Regions from separate parts of the Acidovorax sp. KNOB132 genome, predicted to be linked through region 1. Evidence: predicted binding sites of a transcription regulator. Region 1 holds the regulator's gene; each other region holds the start of a gene.

The links. Region 1 encodes FNR, which switches genes on or off when oxygen is low (the NO sensors DNR and NnrR bind a similar motif). Its sites were predicted from a motif close to TTGATNNNNATCAA; they were not measured.
Region 2: a site for FNR is predicted at 1,565-1,578, ahead of AC27IO_RS09635 (universal stress protein). Genes of this name have one in related genera too.
Region 3: a site for FNR is predicted at 1,525-1,538, ahead of AC27IO_RS10930 (universal stress protein). Genes of this name have one in related genera too.

Annotation. Positions count from the first base shown of each region.
Region 1 covers NZ_BAAJYT010000118.1:7,022-10,289, reverse strand. The annotation lists gene hemN (oxygen-independent coproporphyrinogen III oxidase) at 1-795, opposite strand, end outside; gene fnr (fumarate/nitrate reduction transcriptional regulator Fnr) at 973-1,692, shown strand; gene AC27IO_RS15120 (hypothetical protein) at 1,724-2,017, opposite strand; gene AC27IO_RS15115 (FixH family protein) at 2,064-2,348, opposite strand; gene ccoG (cytochrome c oxidase accessory protein CcoG) at 2,431-3,268, opposite strand, start outside.
Region 2 covers NZ_BAAJYT010000049.1:15,619-18,886, reverse strand. The annotation lists gene AC27IO_RS09645 (LysR family transcriptional regulator ArgP) at 1-417, shown strand, start outside; gene AC27IO_RS09640 (TetR/AcrR family transcriptional regulator) at 471-1,139, shown strand; gene AC27IO_RS09635 (universal stress protein) at 1,087-1,509, opposite strand; gene AC27IO_RS09630 (metallophosphoesterase) at 1,635-2,480, opposite strand; gene AC27IO_RS09625 (LysR family transcriptional regulator) at 2,514-3,268, opposite strand, start outside.
Region 3 covers NZ_BAAJYT010000062.1:231-3,498, forward strand. The annotation lists partial or broken gene AC27IO_RS10925 (heavy metal translocating P-type ATPase) at 1-1,351, opposite strand, end outside; gene AC27IO_RS10930 (universal stress protein) at 1,597-2,040, shown strand; gene AC27IO_RS10935 (ABC transporter ATP-binding protein) at 2,102-2,896, opposite strand; gene AC27IO_RS10940 (ABC transporter ATP-binding protein) at 2,893-3,268, opposite strand, start outside.

The sequences.
Region 1 (3,268 bases):
CAGCGGCAGATCCGCCGGCACGATGCGGCGCTGCGGCTTGAAGCGCTCGGGCAGGTGGGCGTAGGCATACAGCGCGATGCGGTCCGGCCGCAACCGGCCCACCTGCTCGAGCGTGCGCTCGAAGGACTCGGGTATCTGCCGCGGCAGGCCGTAGATCAGGTCCACGTTGATGGACTCGAAGCCCAGCGCACGCGCGCTGGCCACCAAGTCGAAGACCTGGCTTGCCGGCTGGATGCGGTGCACGGCCTTCTGCACTTCGGGGTCGAAGTCCTGCACGCCGAAGCTCAGGCGGTTGAAGCCCAGTTCCGCCAGCAGCGCCAGCCGGCCCGCGTCCACCGTGCGCGGATCGATCTCGATCGAATACTCGCCGCCGGGCGCAAGCGTGAAGCTGCGCTGGAGCATGGCCATCAGCGACCGCAGGCCGTCATCCGACAGGAACGTCGGGCTCCCCCCGCCCAGGTGCAGCTGGCTCACCACCTGGCCCACGCCGCACTGGGCCGTGTGCAGGTCGATCTCGCGGCTGAGATAGCGCAGGTACACCTCGGCCCGCTCGGGGTGGCGGGTGATGATCTTGTTGCAGGCGCAGTAGTAGCACAGCGACTCGCAAAAGGGAATGTGCACATACAGCGACAAGGGCAGTGCCTTGGCGGCCGACCCCAGGCGGCGCTGCTGCAGCGCGAGAACGTAGTCGTCCTGTCCGAAGGCCTCCACGAACCGGTCGGCGGTCGGGTAGGAGGTGTAGCGGGGGCCGGGCACGTCGAAGCGGCGCAGGAGTTCAGGGGTGACAGCGATCATGGGATTTCCTTGTGCCTGCCCAATGTGCCGCAGGCCCCGGGGGAAACCCTTGACCTGGGTCAAGGGTTCTGCAGGCGCACGCTGCCACAATTGATCCATGACAGGTGCCCGGCGTTCGCCCGGGCTCTACCACCCTGCCGGCCGCCCGCCCTCCCCTCACCACAAAGGCCTTTTCCCATGAATCCGCAAACCATCAAAGTGGCATGCTCGAACTGCAACCTTCGCGAGCTGTGCATGCCGCTGGGCCTGAACGATCAGCAACTGCAGCGGATCGACGACATCGTGGCCGTGCGCCGCAAGGTCAAGCGGGGGGCCACCCTGTTTCGCAATGGCGAGCCCTTCAGCTCGCTCTTCGCCATCCGCACCGGCTTCTTCAAGACCTGCGTGGCCACCGAAGACGGCCGCGACCAGGTCACGGGCTTTCAGATGGCCGGCGAGATCATCGGCCTGGACGGCATCGTCAGCGACCACCACACCTGCGACGCCGTCGCGCTGGAAGACGCCGAGGTCTGCGTCATGCCCTTTGACCGCATCGAGGAGCTGTCGCGCGAGGTCACGGCGCTGCAGCACCACGTGCACAAGATCATGAGCCGCGAGATCGTGCGCGAGCACGGCGTGATGCTGCTCCTGGGCAGCATGCGGGCGGAAGAGCGCCTGGCGGCCTTCCTGCTCAACCTGGTGCAGCGCCTGCATGCCCGGGGCTTCTCGCAGTCCGAACTCGTGCTGCGCATGACGCGCGAGGAAATCGGCAGCTACCTCGGGCTCAAGCTGGAGACGGTGAGCCGCACCTTCTCGAAGTTCGTCGAGGACGGCATCGTCGAGGTCAAGCAGCGCCACGTGCGCATCCTGGAGACCGCGGCGCTCAAGCGCATCGTGAACTCGCAGAACTGCCACTGAGCGGCCGGCCTGCGGCACCGGCGCTGGCATTTCATGCGCCCGGGTGGTGGCGCGCGCAGTCGGCGGGCCGGTCGGTCACCGGCACGGGGCAGCGGTTCAGTTCGAACGGCGACATCGCCAGCAGCGTGGTGAGCGCGCTCGACGCCATCGTCACCAGCCAGAAAGCGAAGAAGGCGATGGTGTAGACCCCCTCGCGCGAGAGCGCCAGCGGCTGTCCGAACCAGTGCATGTCCTGTGGGTCCACCAGGGCAAAGACCAGCATTTCCAGCACGCCCGCCATCAGGAAGGCGGGCCATGCAATCCACATGAGGCGTTGGGTCCACATTGCGCTTGTCTCCTCGTTTCGGGGGGGTGGTGCGGACAGGCCGCCTTCAGCGCGGCTGGTCCTGCACGGGGGTGGCCGCATGGTTGCGCGCCTTCATGGCCGGGGCCAGGCTGTTCGGCGCGCCCTGCAGCGTCTTGTTGATCTCGATGCCCTGGCGGTAGTAGTCCTCGGCCACCACCGGGTCGGGGCGCACGACCGCCACCCACAGCGTGGTGAAGCCCGCCACGACCACGATGGCCGGCCCGGCAATGACCATCCAGACGAAGCCGAACTTCCACCAGGGAGCGGCCGAAGGAAGGGGAGCCGGTGCGGCGGCGATAGGGGATGGCATGGTGTTCACTCCTGACAGGAAAAGAAAGGCGGTCGGACCAGCGGTCTGGCGCCTGAAACGGTGACGGTGGGGCCGGCGGCGCTCATCGCGGCACCAGGAAGACCGACTTCTCGGCGACATGGCCGCCCGAGCCCAGCGCCTGCACGTCGAACTGCACGGCATGCGATCCGGGCGGCGCGGAGCCGTAAGGGATCTGCAGGCGCACGGCCACCCAGCGGGACTCGGCCGCGCCGATCTCCACTTCGGCGTCGGACGCCACGCGCAGCCCCTGCAGCCCGCTCGCACCGATGCGGTAGCGCTGGCCGGACTCGGTGGCATTCATGATCTGCAGGCGGTAGATGTTCTCCAGCTGCCCGCCGGCCACGATGCGCGAGAGCGCGGCGCGGTCGCGCACCACGTCCACCTTGAGCGGCGTGCGCAGCACCAGGCTGGACAGCAGCCCCACGCACAGCGCCACCAGCACCGCGGTGTAGATCAGCACGCGGGGGCGCAGCACGCGGCGCAGCATCTGCGCGCGGCCCCAGCGGGCCGCCACGCCGTTCTGCGTGGAAAAGCGGATCAGCCCCCGCGGGTAGTGCATCTTGTCCATCACGGTGTTGCAGGCGTCCACGCACAGCCCGCAGCCGATGCACTCGTATTGCAGGCCGTTGCGGATGTCGATGCCCACCGGGCACACCTGCACGCACAGCGTGCAGTCGATGCAGTCGCCCAGGCCCCGGGCCTTGTAATCCACCGTCTTGGTGCGGGGACCGCGCGGCTCGCCGCGCGCGTCGTCGTAGGTGACGATCAGCGTGTCGCGGTCGAACATGGCGCTCTGGAACCGGGCATAGGGGCACATGTACTTGCACACCTGCTCGCGCATGAAGCCGGCATTGGCGTAGGTGGCGAAGCCGTAGAACAGCACCCAGAAGATCTGCCAG
Region 2 (3,268 bases), on a different contig from region 1:
CTCGGGGCCATGCATTACGTGGCCGTGGCCTCGCCGGCGCTCGCGGCGCGCTACCTGCCACACGGGCTCACGCCGCACAACTTCCGCGACGTGCCGTTCCTGTCGTTCAACCGCAAGGACGACATGCAGGCCGAGTTCGTGATGCGCGCCTTCGGCCTCAAGCGCGTGGCGCTGCACCACCTGTTCGTGCCCAGCTCCGAAGGCCAGGTGCGCGCCGCCACCGCCGGCTGGGGCGCGGGCGTGGTGCCCGAATTGCTGGTGCGCGGGGCGCTGGCCGACGGCAGCCTGGTGGACCTGGCGCCCGGCCATTCGCTGCCGATCCAGCTGTACTGGCACTGCTGGAACCTCGAATCGGAGGTGCTGGATGCGCTGTCCGAGGCGCTGACCCGCACCGCGGCCCGCATGCTGGCGGTGTAGGCCCGGGGCTGTCCCGGTACCGGGGGCCGCGGCCGGTCGCTAAGATGCGCCGCATGAACACGCCCCCGTCCCGCCCCTCCTTCAAGGCGCAAATGCACCAGGCACGGGAAGAGGCCATCGTGGCGGCTGCGGGCCGCCTGCTCGGCGAAAAGGGCTTCGAGGCCATGACGCTGGACGACGTGGCCGCCGAAGTGGGCGTGGCCAAGGCCAGCCTGTACAAGCACTTCGCCGGCAAGGACGACTTGTGCGCCGCCGCCATGGTGCATGCCGTGGACCGGCTGCAAGGGTTTTTGCAGAGCGTGCCGCCCGGCCAGTCCGCCATCGAGCGCCTGCAGGCGCTGCTGCGCTGGATGCTGTCGCTGCAGCTGACCGACGAGATGCCCCTGCTGCTGAGCCGCAATTCCGGCCTGGCCGGGCCGCTGCGCGACTGCGAGCGCTACCAGGCGTCGCTGCAGACCGCCAGCGCGCGGATCACCACCTGGATCGTGGAAGCCCAGGAGGCCGGCCAGCTGAACGCCCAATGGCCGCCCGACGTGGTGCTGTGGGCGCTGCTGGCCCGTTCGGCCGACCCGCTGCCGGCCATGCTGCGCGCCACCGGCCGGTACACCGATGCGCGCATCCTCGACTGGGCGGTGGAAACGTGCTTCGGCGGCCTGGCCGCGCAAGGGGTCAGCGCACCAGCAGCACCGGCACCTGGCTGTTCGCCAGCACCTGGGTACTGACCGAGCCCATCACCAGCTTGCCGAGCGCGCCGTGGCCGTGCGAGCCCATCACGAGCAGGTCGAACTTTCCGGTGTCCGCCACCTTGCCGAGGGTTTCGCCGATGGGGCCGGTCTTCACAATCCGCTGGGCGACCACCCCGTGGCGGGCGAGGAACTTGACCACCGGGCCGATGATTTTCTCGGCCTCTTCGGCGTGGTATTTTTCGACGGTTTCCTTGCCCAGGGCCGCGCGGGCGCGGGGCGGCAGGGCGGGCTGCACGGTCACCACGGTGTAATCGTGCGTGCCGGCCAGTAGTTCCTCGTGGGTGGCGAGGTAGGCGAGCATTTTCTTGGTGTACGGGCTGCCGTCGACGGCGAGGAGGATGTTCATGAAGACGTCTCCGAAAGAGAAGGGACCAGACTAATCTGCGCGTGCGCCTGTTGTCTTGACCTGCGTCATCTTTGTATGCCCTGCGCGGCGAAAGCGCCGGCGTGGAAGCCGGCACCTGCGAACGATCATACGGTGGCGGTGAAATGCGGCGAGAAGGTGTCCTGCTCGCCCTTGCGGGCATAGCCCAGGGGGTTGGCCACCACGCGGCAGCGCCAGGGCGTGCCATCGGCCCGCGCGCCCTGCACCGTGTAGTCGCTCGGCGAATGCAGGTGGCCGTGCATCCACAGCTGGGCATGGGGCAGCAGATCGTCCAGCGCATTGCAGAACCCCGCGGTGCCGGGAATCAGCCCGTAGCGCGGGTCGGCGCTTTTCAGGCTCGGGGCGAAGTGCGTCACGGCCACGGTGGGACCGTCGAACGGGCGCGCGAGCGCGTCGCGCAGCCAGGCCTGGCAGGCCAGGGACTGCTCGCGCATCGGCTCGGCCAGGAAGGGCTCGCCGCTGCGGGTGCCGCCAGTCTTGCGCAGGTAGAAGTTGGCGGCGCGAAAGGCCTTCTCGCGCTGGCGCAGGCGGCGCGCGAGGTCGGTGCTGCCCTCGTCCTCGGCCAGCGCGTCGAAGTCGCTCCAGAGGGTGGTGCCGACGAAGCGCACGCCCTCCAGCACCACGCTTTCGCGTTCCAGCCAGATCAGGCCCAGGCGGTCGCACACCTGGCGCAGGCGCTGCTGGGCGGCGTCGAAATCCTGCATGTCGTATTCATGGTTGCCGGGCACGAACAGCACGGGGGTCGGCCAGCCGGCGAACTGCGGCAGCGGGGAAAAGCGCGCCAGCCCGAAGTCGTCGTCGGCCAGCTGCGAGCCGGATTGGTAGGAGCCGATGTCGCCGGCCAGCACGAGCACGTCGGCGCCCGGGGCGGGGCTGGGGGCGAAGGCGGGGTGGGCTTCCAGGTGCAGATCGGACAGCAGTTGAATCTTCATGCGCCGATTGTGGAGGCTGGCACGGTGCCGCCGTCAGGCCACGGGAGGGCGCCGGGCCGTGGGCAGGGCCGAGCGCGCCATCGCGCCCCGCAGCCAGCGGTGGGCCGCATCGTGCAGGCGGCGGCGGTGCCACAGCGCATCGACATGCACCGTGGGCAGCGGCATGGGCAGCGGGCGCCACACCAGTTCGCCGGCGATGCTGGCCACGCCCACGAAGTGGCGCGGCAGCACGGTGAGCAGGTCGGTGGTGGTCACCACGCGCCCAGCGGTGAAGAACTGGTTCACCGTGAGCACGATGCGCCGCTCGCGGCCCAGCGCGGTGAGCGCCTCGTCGATGAAGCCGTAGGGTTTGCCGGAAAAGCTCACCAGCAGGTGGCGCGCGCTGCAGTACAGATCGAGCGTCATCGGCACCTGGGCGAGCGGGTGGCCGTGGCGCATCACGCACACGTATTCGCCATCGTACAGGCGCACGCTTTCGAAGGCCACCACGCTGTCGGTCTGGGCGCGCGCGGTCAGGTCGGCCATCACCGCGGGGAAGTAGCCCACGGCCATGTCGGCGGATTCGTCGTCCAGCATGCTGCGCGGGTCGCGCGTGGTGAGCGGCACCACGCGCACGGACACTCCGGGCGCCTCGCGCTCGATGATCTCCACCAGCGGCGGGATCAGCGTGGCGCCCGTGGCGTCGGCCATGGCCAGCACGAACGTAGAACTGGCGGTGGCAGGGTCGAAATCCCCCGGCGCCAGCGACTGTTGCAATTGCGCCAAGGCCTGCCGCACCGGCGGCCACA
Region 3 (3,268 bases), on a different contig from region 1:
CGCACGGCCATGCCGTCCCGCGTGAGGGTGCCGGTCTTGTCGAACACCACGGTGTCCACCCCCGCCAGGGCCTCCAGCGCCTGCAGGTGGCGCACCAGCACGCCCTGGCGCGCCAGCGTGCCCGCCGCGGTCAGCATGGCCACGGGCGTGGCGAGCGACAGCGCGCACGGGCAGGTGACGATGAGCACCGCCACAGCCACCATGAGCGCATGGCCCGGGTCGGTGGGCCACCACCACGCCGCAGCCAGCGCAGCCGCCGCCAGCACGGCGATGAGGAACGGCCGCGCGATGCGGTCCGCCAACTGCGCCAGGCGCGGCTTTTGCAGCGAGGCGCTTTCCATCAGCGCCACGATCTGGGCGAAGCGCGTGTCGGCCCCCACCCGCTCCACCTTCATATGCACGGCCGACTGCAGGTTGTAGCTGCCGGCGGTCACGGCGCTGCCCTCGAGCCGTGCCACGGGCGTGGACTCGCCCGTGAGCAGGGCCTCGTCCGCGAGCGTGTCGCCCCGCGTGATGCGCCCATCGGCCGGGAAGGCCTCGCCCGGCAGCACGCGCACCGTGTCGCCCACGGCCAGGCGCCGCACGGCCACGCGCGCGAAGGCGCCATCGGCCCCCCAGGCGCTCCACGCTGTCGGGCAGGCGGTTCATCACCGCCTCCAGCGCGCCGGCCGTGCGGTCGCGCAGGCGCAGCTCCAGCCAGCGGCCGGTGAGCAAAAAAGAACACGAACATGGTCAGCGAGTCGTAGAACACCTCGCGCCCGAAGATTCCGCTGGGATCGAAGGTGCCCGCCGTGCTCACCCCGAAGGTGATGGCCATGCCCAGCGCCACGGGCAGGTCCATGCTCACCCGGCGCAGGCGCACGTCGCGCAGCGCGTTCGCAAAGAACGGCCCGCAGGCGAAGATGACCACCGGCAGCGTGATGACCCACGAGGCCCAGCGCAGCAGCTGCTCCATCTCGGCCGTGAGGTCGCCCGGCTGCGCCACGTAGGCGGGCCACGCGTACATCATCACCTGCATCATGCAAAAGCCGGCCACCAGCCAGCGCCACAGCGCGCGGCGGTGCTCGCCTTGGCGTTGCGCCCGCGCAAAGGCGTCCATGGCCGGCAGGGCCCGGTAGCCCGCGCGCCGCACCGCCGCGATCCACTGCGAGGGCCGCACGTGGGCGGCATTCCACACGACGCGCGCGCGCCGGGTGGCCGCGCTCACATCGGCCTGCGCCACACCGGGCACGGCGCGCAGGACGTCTTCGATGGTCAGGGCGCAGGCGGCGCAGTGCATGCCCTCCAGCACCACATGCGATTCCCAGGTCTGCGCGGTGGCGTCAGCGTCAGCGCCGGCACCCGCAGGCATGCGGGCGCGGCCGAACGATGGCCATTCCTGCGGATCGTCGAGCAGCGAGGCGAACTCGGCGCACGGAGCGTCCGGGGCCGGCGTTCCCGCAGCTAGGTCGGGGCGGTCGGGAGGCGGCTCGAAGCGGTGGGAAAGCATGGCCCCGAGGCTATGCGCCCCGCCCCGTCCGCACATTGACCTGGATCAAGCCTGCCCTTGCCCAGGCTTCGTAAGCTGGCGTCCTCCGTCCACTTCGGGAGTCTTCCATGTACCAACGCATCCTGATCGCCACCGATGGCTCCGAACTCTCCGGCAAGGCCGTGGACCATGGGCTGGCCCTGGCGGCATTGAGCGGCGCCGCCGTGGTCGTGCTCAAGGTGGTGCCGCGCTATCCGCGCAGCTACTTCGAGGGCGGCTCCATCGTGGACACTGGCGATGCCAAGCGCATCGAGGCGCAGTGGACCGCATCCGCCAAGGCACTGGTGGACGGGGTCAAGGCGCTGGGCAGCGCCCAGGGGGTGGCGGTGAAGGCGGTGGTGAGCAAGTCCGACCTCGTCGCCGAGGCGGTGATCGCCGCGGCCCGCAAACACCAGTGCGACCTGATCGTGATGGCCTCGCATGGGCGCAAGGGCCTGCAGCGGCTGCTGCTGGGCAGCGAGACGCAGCACGTGCTGACCCACTCGCACATCCCCGTGCTGGTGCTGCGCTGACCGAGGGCGATCCGCGCTACAGGGCGATTGCGCATCGAATCGCCCTCCAGCGCAATCAGTACTAGGGCATTGCGCTATCAAAAAAGGAGCAACCAACCGCAGCGGGCGCTCCTTCCCCGCCTCGGTGGTTGCCCAGGTACAGCTGAGCCATGCGCTCGTCGGCCAACAACCCGTCAGCCGGGCCCTGCAGCACGCAACGCCCCTGGTCGAGGATGTAGCCCTGCTGGCTGATCTGCAGCGCCTGGCGCGCGCGCTGCTCCACCATCAGCACCGCCACGCCGGCGGCGGGCAGCGTGCGCACCATGTCGAACACCTTGCCGACCAGCGAGGGCGCCAGCGCCGCCGTGGGCTCGTCCAGCACCATGATGCGCGGCGAGGGCATCAGCGCGCGGGCGAAGGCCAGCTGCTGGCGCTCGCCGCCCGAGAGGTTGCTGGCCGGCTGCGGCAGTCGCTCGACCAGGGCGGGAAAGTCGGCCAGCACCGCATCCATGCGGCGCTTGACGTGCGGCACGCCGCGCACCACCAGCAGGTTCTCGCGCACGGTGAGCGAGGGGAACACGTTGGCCACCTGGGGCACGTAGGCCAGGCCCGCGTCGAACCGGTCTTCGGCCGACAGCCGCGTGATGTCGCGCCCGCCCAGGTGGATGCTGCCCGACACGCGCGGCAGCAGGCCCAGCAGCGCCTTCACCAGCGTGGACTTGCCCGCGCCGTTGGTGCCGGCGATGGTGACGATCTCGCCCGGCGCGACGGCCAGGTCGATGCCGTGGATGATGTCCACGTCCGAATAGCCGCCGCGCAGCTGCCCGATCTGCAGCAGGTTGCCGCTGCCGCTGCCGTTGTGCGATGCACTGGTCATACCACCCCTCCCATGTAGGCCTCTTGCACGCGCGGGTCGTCCAGCACGGTGTGCGGATCGCCCTCGGCGAGGATGCGCCCGCGGTCCATCACGATCATGCGGTGGGACAGCGCCTTGAGCGCCTGCAGGTGGTGCTCGATCACGATGAAGGCGATGCCCTGGCCGTGCAGCTCGCGCACGCGGTCGCAGATTTCCTCGATCAGCACCGGGTTCACGCCCGCGAAAGGCTCGTCCAGCAGGATGCAGCGCGGGTCCAGCATGAGCACGCGGCCCAGTTCCACCAGCTTCTTCTGCCCGCCCGACAGGCCGCCCGCCTTGACATCGCGCACACGCGCCAGGTTCAGGAACTGGAGGATGCCGTCGGCCTTGGCC